Linked DNA regions of Polyangium mundeleinium. The protein of the gene in region 2 interacts with the protein of the main gene of each other region in a pairwise test. Links are inferred from orthologs where the notes say so. Each region holds a gene or a part of one and is shown on either strand. Other genes may lie near its edges.

The links. Proteins that work in one complex are often made in the same cells at the same time.
Region 1: the proteins of dnaX (region 2) and dnaE interact in binary tests that used the Escherichia coli proteins (3 or more experiments, as listed by UniProt). The link is inferred for Polyangium mundeleinium from one-to-one orthologs.

Annotation. Positions count from the first base shown.
Region 1 is NZ_JAQNDO010000001.1:7,096,645-7,101,290, forward strand. The notes cover bases 436-4,646. They hold dnaE (DNA polymerase III subunit alpha), read left to right. Parts: upstream 436-816; coding sequence 817-4,446; downstream 4,447-4,646. Other genes in these bases: POL67_RS28085 (hypothetical protein), read right to left, coding at 436-509; POL67_RS28095 (AAA family ATPase), read right to left, coding at 4,443-4,646. Outside these bases: more of POL67_RS28085, read right to left, coding at 1-435. UniProt on the Escherichia coli protein: DNA polymerase III is a complex, multichain enzyme responsible for most of the replicative synthesis in bacteria. This DNA polymerase also exhibits 3' to 5' exonuclease activity. The alpha chain is the DNA polymerase catalytic subunit.
Region 2 is NZ_JAQNDO010000001.1:671,960-676,067, forward strand. Bases 1,132-4,059 are described here. They hold dnaX (DNA polymerase III subunit gamma/tau), read right to left. Parts: upstream 3,641-4,059; coding sequence 1,622-3,640; downstream 1,132-1,621. Other genes in these bases: POL67_RS02790 (beta propeller repeat protein), read right to left, coding at 1,132-1,613; POL67_RS02800 (YbaB/EbfC family nucleoid-associated protein), read left to right, coding at 3,789-4,059. In the rest of the region: bioA (adenosylmethionine--8-amino-7-oxononanoate transaminase), read left to right, coding at 1-273; more of POL67_RS02790, read right to left, coding at 270-1,131; more of POL67_RS02800, read left to right, coding at 4,060-4,108. UniProt on the Escherichia coli protein: Part of the beta sliding clamp loading complex, which hydrolyzes ATP to load the beta clamp onto primed DNA to form the DNA replication pre-initiation complex.

The sequences.
Region 1 (4,646 bases), 6.4 Mb from region 2 along the record:
TCCGCGCCGCCGTAGAGCTTCGCCTGCAGGCCGTTGCAGTCCTCCGACGTGCCGAGCGTCGACATGTCGAGCATGATCGTGAACTCGCCGTCCGAGATCGCCTGGTTCGCCTGCGTGCTGAGGTCGGACGAGAGGCCGAGGATGACCGGCAGGATGTTCTTGCCGAACGAGTTGTCCCGGCCCTCTTCGCCGTCCGGATACACGGCCGCAGGCGAGCCGCCTGCGCGCGGCTTGCACAGGCCGACCGACGCCTTCGTCGACGCACGACCGTCGAGATCGTAGCCGTAGAACTTCCAGCCGCCCGTGGGATCGGGCGTGCCGTCGCGCTTCGTGTCGCCGAGGAAGATCTGGCTCATCGCCATCACCTTGCCCGCCCCCTCACAGGTGGACAAACCCTCGGGCTCTTCCGGCGGCGCGAGGCCCGCGGGATCCTCGGACGGCGGCGGAACCGGGGGTTTCTCCGAGACCGTGTCGGAGCCGCAACCAAGAACAGCGAGCGAAGTCGCCACAAATGCGGCGGAGAGAAGACGGGTGCGAAGCATAGAAACCTGACTCACTTTCCCGGACCCGAGCGCGGGTCGTCAAGCGCACGGCAGCTCGTCGAGTGCCCGTGGATGTGGCGCATGCTAGCCAGGGCGCAGTCGCTTCACAAGAGCGTCACAGGGCGCGGCGCTTCGCACACGACCAGAGTGCAGCCGTACGATGCAGCTTCACGAGTGACGCTAAGCATCACGAACACGCGCCTCGTTTGATGACGCGCGCCTATCCTGAAGCGAGCTCGCCCGAGCAGCTAGAAACGCCGAGGCAAGATCGATCGTGGCAGCCGAGTTCGTTCATCTCCACGTCCACTCGCAGTACTCGCTGCTCGACGGGGCCCTCAAGATCAAGGACCTCGTCGGCAAGACGAAGGCGCTCGGCATGCGCGCCGTGGCGTTGACCGATCACGGCAACATGTTCGGCGCGATCCAGCTCTACAAGGCGTGCAAGGACGCCCAGGTAGGCGCTATCCTCGGCTGCGAGGTGAACGTCGCGCGACCGCGCACCGCGCGAAACGACGTGCCGAGCGGCAAGACGGACGACGCGCCGGTCGATCACCTGGTGCTGCTCGCGTCGAACCTCGAGGGCTACAAGAGCCTCGTTCGAATCGTGTCCGAGGGCCACGTGACGCCCATGAGCGGCGCCGCGCCGAGCGTATCGCTCGACTTCATCGCGCAGAACAGCAAGGGCCTGATCGGCCTCTCCGGCTGCATGGGCGGCGTGCTCGCGCAGCGCGTGCTCGAGGAGGGCGAGGACGAAGGGCGCGCGGCGATGGATCGGCTCGTCGAGGCGTTCGAGCCGGGCAGCCTGTACGTGGAGCTGCAGGATCACGGGCTCGTCGAGCAGCCGGTGCTGAACGGGATCCTCACGCGCCTCGCGAAGGATCGCGGCCTGCCGATCGTGGCGACGAACGACGCGCACTTCGGCAGCCGCGACGACGGCGAGGGGCACCTCTACCTGTCGTGTATCGCGGCGAACCGCTCGTACGCGGACGCTTTCGAAGCGCATCACCAGAGCTTCGAGATGTTCCTCAAGTCGCCGGACGAGATGGCGCACGTCTTCCGCGACCACCCGGAAGCCATCAAGAGCACGCTGGAGATCGCCGAGCGATGCGCGGGGCTCAAGCTGAAGCTCGGCCAGCCGATGCTGCCGACGTTCGCACTGCCGGAGGGGTTCGATACGAACTCGTACTTCCGGCACGTCTCGCACGAGGGGCTGACGAAGCGCTTCGAGGAGTTCCGCCGCGGGGGTAAGACCGTCGACCAGGAGGCGTACCGCAAGCGCCTCGACATGGAGCTCGACGTCATCATCGGGATGAAGTTCCCCGGCTACTTCCTGATCGTCTGGGACTTCATCCGGCAGGCGAAGGAGATGGGGATCCCGGTGGGCCCGGGCCGCGGCTCCGGCGCGGGCTCGCTCGTGGCGTACGCGCTGCGCATCACGGATCTCGATCCGATCCCGTACAACCTGCTCTTCGAGCGCTTCCTGAACCCGGAGCGCGTGAGCATGCCGGACTTCGACGTCGACTTCTGCATGGATCGGCGCGACGAGGTGATCCGGTACGTCGCCGAGAAGTACGGCAAGACGAGCGTCGGGCAGATCGCGACGTTCCACGAGCTCAAGGCGAAGAGCGTCATCAAGGACGTGGCCCGCGCGATGAGCTTCCCGCCCGCCGAGGCGCAGAAGATCGCGAACCTGATCCCGCAGAAGGGGCCGGGGCAGACGTACACGATCCCCGAGTCGATCGAGATTGAGCCGAAGCTCAAGGCGCACATGGAGAGTGATCCCTCGGTGCGCGAGCTGCTCACGCAGGCGCAGAAGCTCGAGGGGCTCACGCGGCACGCCGGCATGCACGCGGCCGGCATCGTGATCAGCGAGGGTCCGCTCTGGGACCACGTGCCGTGCTTCCGGAACGGCGAAGCGCTCGTCACGCAGTACTACAAGGACGACGTCGAGCAGGCGGGCCTCGTCAAGTTCGACTTCCTCGGCCTCAAGACGCTCACCGTGATCGACATCGCGGTGCGGCTCATCCGCGCGCGGCCCGATCAGAAGGGTAAGTCACCGGCCGAGGCGTTCGACATCAACGCGATTTCGCTCAGCGACGAGGAGACGTTCCACCTCCTGCAGTCGGGCGAAACGACGGGCGTGTTCCAGCTCGAATCGAGCGGCATGCAGCAGCTCTTCAAGGACCTGCGCCCGACCAACTTCGAAGACATCGTCGCCGCCGTCGCGCTCTACCGCCCCGGCCCGCTCGGCACGGGCATGGTGAAGGACTTCGTCGACTGCAAGCACGGGCGCAAGCCCATCGCGAAGATGCACGACCTCGTCGACGATCTGCTCAAGCCGACCTACGGCGTCATCGTCTACCAGGAGCAGGTCATGCAGATCGCGCAGATGCTCGCCGGCTACACGCTCGGCGGCGCCGACCTGCTCCGCCGCGCGATGGGCAAGAAGAAGCCCGAGGAGATGGCCAAGCAGAAGTCCATCTTCGTCGAGGGATCCTTGAAGAACGGCGTGTCCGCCGAGGACGCCGACCGCATCTTCGGTCTGCTGGAGTTCTTCGCGGGGTACGGCTTCAACAAGAGCCACTCGGCCGCGTACGCGCTCATCACGTACCAGACGGCGTACCTCAAGCGGCATTATCCGGTGGAGTTCCTCTGCGCGCTGATGACCGCGGATCGCGACAAGATCGAGAAGGTCGTGCGGATCATCGCGGAAGGGCGCGCCTGGGGCGTCGACATTCTCCCGCCCGACATCAACGAGTCGAACATCGACTTCTCGGTCGTCTACAGCGAGCCGGGCAAGGCCACGAAAAAGGCCGGCCGGAAGGCGCCGAGCAAGATCAAGGACGCCGATCCCTACGATCCGAAGATCCGCTTCGGCCTCGGCGCGATCCGCGGCGTGGGCGAGTCGGCGCTGGAGGCGGTGCTCGAAGCACGCACGTCGGGCGGCGCGTTCGCCGATCTCTTCGACTTCGCCCAGCGCGTCGACGCGCGGCGCGTGAACAAGGGCGTGCTCGAGGCGCTCGTGCAATCGGGGGCGTTCGACGCGACGCTCCTTCCGCGCGGCGTCACGCGAGCCCGCGCGTTCGCCGCGCTCGATCAGGCGCTCGAACGCGCGAGGAGCGCGAGCAAGGATCGCGAGCGTGGTCAAGGTTCGCTGTTCAGCCTCTTCGCAAAGGCGGCCCCCGCGGCCGAGCAGAAGCTCGACGAGTACCCGCAGTGCGAGCCGTGGGATCTGCGCGAGATGCTGGTGCGCGAGAAGCAGTCGCTCGGCTTCTACGTCTCGGGGCATCCGCTCGAGCGGTACGGCACGGAGCTCAGTCGCTTCGACGTGATCGCGGCGAGCGCGCTTCCGCATAAGGATCCGTGGTCGAAGGTGCGCGTGGCCGGGATGGTCGAGGGATACCGCGAGCGCATCTTCAAGGGCGGCGGCGGCAAGGTCGCGTTTTTCCACCTCGAAGACACGAGCGGCCGCGTCGAGGTGAAGGTGCGCGACAAGCAGATCGAGACGTACGGCGCGATCCTGCAGGGAACCGACCCGGTCCTCGTCTCGGGCAAAGTGAGTTTTCCGCAGGTGGAGGAAGGCGCCGAGGACGAGCAAGCGGCGCCGCGAGAGCCGACGTTGATGCTCGACGAGGTCGTGCCGCTCGCGGACGCGATCCGCGCGGAGACGAAGAGCGTGCGCATCCGCGTACAAGCCCGGAAGGCGACGCGGGATCACATCGGCAAGCTACGGGACGTCCTGGCGTCGAGCCGCGGTGTCTGCCCGGTGCACCTCTTGATCCAGCTCGACGACGGCGCCGAGGCGGTGCTCGCGCTCGGGCGTGATCTCACGGTGACGCCGAGCGACGAGATGCTCGCGCGCCTGGAAAAACTCTTCGGCGAGAAGGTCGCGGAGCTGCGCTAACCCGACGCCGCCGTGGCCTTCACCATCGTGTCGAGGCGCGGCTCGACCGCGGCCTTGTCTTCCTGGTGCTTGAGCAAGAGGCCGAGCGTGTCGCGCGCGAGGTCCGGCTCGAGCTTGCTCTTGCCGAGCAGGACGAGCGCGCGCGCCCAGTCGAGCGTCTCGCTCACGGCGGGCGCCTTGCGTAGATCCATCTTGCGGAG
Region 2 (4,108 bases):
CGGATCGCGAAGGTGTTCGCTTCGATGGGTGAGATCCCGGGCGTGTCGCGGGCGCGATCGCTCGGGATGATCGGCGCGCTCGATCTGTCGAAGGGCGCGGGATACCTCAGTGAGCTCGGCTGGCGGGTGTATGCGGAGGCGCGGAGGCGCGGCGCGTATCTGCGGCCGCTCGGCGACGTGGTGTACGTGGCGCCGCCGCTCACGATCACGGACGACGATCTCGAGACGCTCCTGGGGATCGTCGAGGAGAGCGTGCGGGCGGCGTTGCGTTAGCGCGTCTTCGCGGCGGGCGCGCGGCGATCTCTTCGGCGGCGCAAGCGTAAGACGAGCGCCGAGAGGCCGGCCAGGACCGTGGCGCCGGACGCGCCGGACGCGCTTCCCAGGCCGCAGTCACATCCGCCTGCCGCTTCCAGGTCCCGCGGCGGGCCACCGCCGCTGCCGCTGCCCGATCCGCTGCCCGGGCCGATGCCGCCGCACGCGGTCGGCTCGATCCCGAGCGTGGCCGCGATGCCGGGCCAGCTCATCACACACATGGCCGGCGTCGTCGCGCCCTCGCCGCATTCGAGCGGGCAGATGTCGGGCAGGTTGTAGATGTTCTCGAACGTCTTGCCCTCGTCCTTCGAGAAGCCGACGGTGAAGCCGTCGACGAACTGGTTGCCGCACGCGTACATGCCTGCGGTCGTCCACGTGAGGCAGCGCGTGTAGAGGTCGCTGACCTTCTCGAACGCGAGGTCGGCCGTGTTCGCGATCTGGATGCCGTCCTTCGGGCCGCCGATCGCGATACGCGTGCCGTCGGGCGAGAGCGCGAAGCCGAGCAGATCGTCCGCGGCCGTGAAGGCCTCGGTGAACGTGGCGCCGGCGTCGTCGCTGACGAGGAGCTTGTCGACGGGATCGCCGCTCAGGCGCAGGTAGACACGGTCGGGGTTTTGCGGGTCGATCGCGGCGAGGAAGGGGACGAAGCTCGCGTAGGCCGCGTCGAGGTAGGTGCGCGTCCACGTGACGCCGCGATCGTCGGAGCGCTCGATCGCAGGCGCGAACGATTTGCCAACGATGCCGCTCGCGTAGAGGCGCTGCGGGTTCGAAGGCGTGACGTCGACCGTGAGGGCGATGAAGTCGCTGAGGATCGGCTTTCCGGCCTGCGTCCAGGTGGCGCCGTTGTCGGCCGTCTCGGCGACGATCACGTGGAAGCCGTCGGTGCCCTTGCCCGTGGACGTGATGGCGACGCCGCGCGAGGGGTCGTCCCGGTGGACGGAGACGTCGATGACGTACTCGTCTTTCAAGGGGGCCTCGACGAAGCCCCAAGCGCAGCCGCGATCGTGGCTCACGCTGAGGCCCTCGAAGACGCCGGCGAGGATCGTGCCGTCCGCGAGCACGCCGATGGCCGGATCCTGCGTGCCGCCGTACCCGACCGCGCCCTCGCAGATCCACGACCACGAGCTGCCCCCGTTCGAGGTCTCGAGGATGCCGTACGTCGTGCGGAGGACGATGTGTGCAGGATCCTTGGGATCCACGACGAGCTGGTCGGCGATGGGGAAGCGGCCGTTCGCGTGGGCCGCGGTGGGGGCGAGGAGCGAGGCGGCCGCGATCGCCGCGGCGAAGGGGAAGAAGCGCATGGCTGATCCTAGCGCGTGGACATGCGCTCGGCGGCAGCGGCGTCTTCGTGTCCGAGGCGTACGTCGCGCAGCTCGGCGCCGAGCAGCTCGATCGCGGCCGTGACGAGGGGATGATCGGCGATGGCGCGGCGCGCGTTGTCGAGGCGGGCGCGTCGGTCGGCGCCGTCGATCTGCGCGACCGTGACGGCGCCGCTCTGCGGGCGGAGTGTCTCGAACGTGACGTCGGGCTTGCCGCCGAAATGCGCGGCGAGGGCGGCGCGGATGCCCTCCTTGGCGACGGGCTCCTGCGCTTGCTTGCCGAGGAACGAGTTGTCCTCGAAGCCGAGCACGATGCCGTCGGGGCCGATGCGGAGCAGCGCGGCATGTTCGAGCACGGAGGCGAGCGGCGCGCGCTTGGCGCGGACGAGCTCGATCACGGCGCGAAACGTGGCGAGGTCGGGGGCGCTCGGGGCCGCCATGCGGCCGGCGCCGTTGGGGGGGGCCGCGCCGTTCGTGTAGGGGGCGCCGTTTGTGTAGGCGGCGCCGTTGGCCGGAGGCGGTCGGGAAGACGCCGGAGCCACCCGTGAAGGCGTCGGAGGGACCTGTGAAGACGCCGGAGCGGCTTGTGAAGACGCTGGAGCCACCCGTGAAGGCGTCGGAGGGACCTGTGAAAACGCCGGAGCGGCTTGTGAAAACGCCGGAGCCACCCGTGAAGGCGCCGGAGAGGCTTGGGAACCTGGTGGAGGCACCGGGGAAGACGCCGATGGGGCCGGTGAAGACGACGAAGCCTCGGAGGCGGACGCCCGACGCTGGCCGGGAGGCGCGCCGCCGCCTTGCATGGGCCGTCCCTGCCCGGCGCCGCCCGAGGGGCCCGGCGCGCCGCCGCCTCCCCCGAGCAAGCGGCGCTCCATGTCCCCGATCCGCCGCAAGAGCTCGTCCACCGGCATGAGCGGCGGCCGGCGCGAGAGGCGCACGAGCGTCATCTCCAGCGCCGCGCGAGGCTGGCCGCTCCGGGTGATGTCGTCGTAGGAACGCGAGAACCCCTGATGCAAGCGCGCGAGGTCGTCCGCGTCCGCGCGCGCCGCCAGGGTCTTGACGTCGGCGAGTTCGCTGTCGGCGAGGTCAAGCAGGCCCGTCGGATCCGCGGAGACCTTGGCGACCACGAGGTCGCGCAAATGCGCGAGGAAGTCCCGCGCGACGTGCGGGAGATCGTAGCCCTGATGCGCGAGGTCGGAGACCGTGCGCAGGCACGCCTCGGCGTCGCCGTCGACGAGCGCGGCTGCGAGGCCGTGGAGGACCGAGCGATCCGCGACGCCGAGGACCCGCGCGACGCCCTCGGCCGTGAGCTTGTCGCCGTCGACGCCGACCCACGCGAGGACCTGATCGAGCAGGCTCATCGCGTCGCGCATGCTGCCCGCCGCCTCGCGGGCGATGATGGAGAGCGCGGCGTCCTCGAACGCGACGCCCTCCTGGTCGAGGACGAAGCGCAGGCGCGCCGTGATCGAGAGCGCGCTGATGAGCTTGAAGTCGTAGCGCTGGCAGCGGCTCAGGATCGTGACCGGGATCTTGTGGACCTCGGTCGTCGCGAAGATGAACTTCACGTGCGGCGGCGGCTCCTCGAGCGTCTTGAGGAACGCGTTCCACGCGTTGTTCGAGAGCATGTGGACCTCGTCCACGATGAAGATCTTGAACCGGTCGCGCGAAGGCCGGTACGGAAGGCTCTCCTGGAGCTTGCGGACGTCGTCGACGCCCGTGTAGCTCGCGCCGTCGATCTCCTGGACGTCGACGTCGCTGCCGACGGTGATCTCCTTGCAAGGAGCACACTCCTGGCAGGGCTTCGACGTCGGACCCTTCACGCAGTTGAGCGATTTCGCGAGGATACGCGCGCTCGTCGTCTTGCCGACGCCGCGGACGCCCGTGAACAAGAAGGCATGCGCGACGCGGTTCTTGGCGATCGCGTTCTCGAGCGTGGTCGAGACGTGCCCCTGACCGACGAGGTCCTCGAACGACTGCGGTCGGTACTTGCGCGCGAGGACGACGTAGCTCATCGCCGCCTCGACGTAGCAGAAAGGCGCGCTGGCGTCTTGCGACGCAGCCGGACCGCCACGGCGGGCGCGCCGAGCGAGCGAAGAGGCGCGCGCGGGCGTTCGTCCGGCCTTGCAGCCCAGCCAACTTCACGGCATACACGCTCCTCCCATGCAATTTCGCGGTGGAATGAACGAGCTGGTCCGCCAAGCGGCCCGGATGCAGCGCAAAATCGACGAGGCGAAAGCCAAGATCAAGGACCACGAGATCTCGGCGACCGCCGCGTCGGACAAGGTCTCGGTCACCGTGACCTGCGAAGGCAAGGTCCGGAAGATCGCGATCGATCCGGACTTCCTCGCCGCCGAAGGCCTGGAGATGGCCCTCGACGCGGTGGCGGTCGCGGCAAACGCGGCGCTCGAGCAGGCCGACAAGCACGTCGAAGCCGAGATCGCCAAGGTCACGGGCGGCGTGAAGATCCCGGGAATGCACAC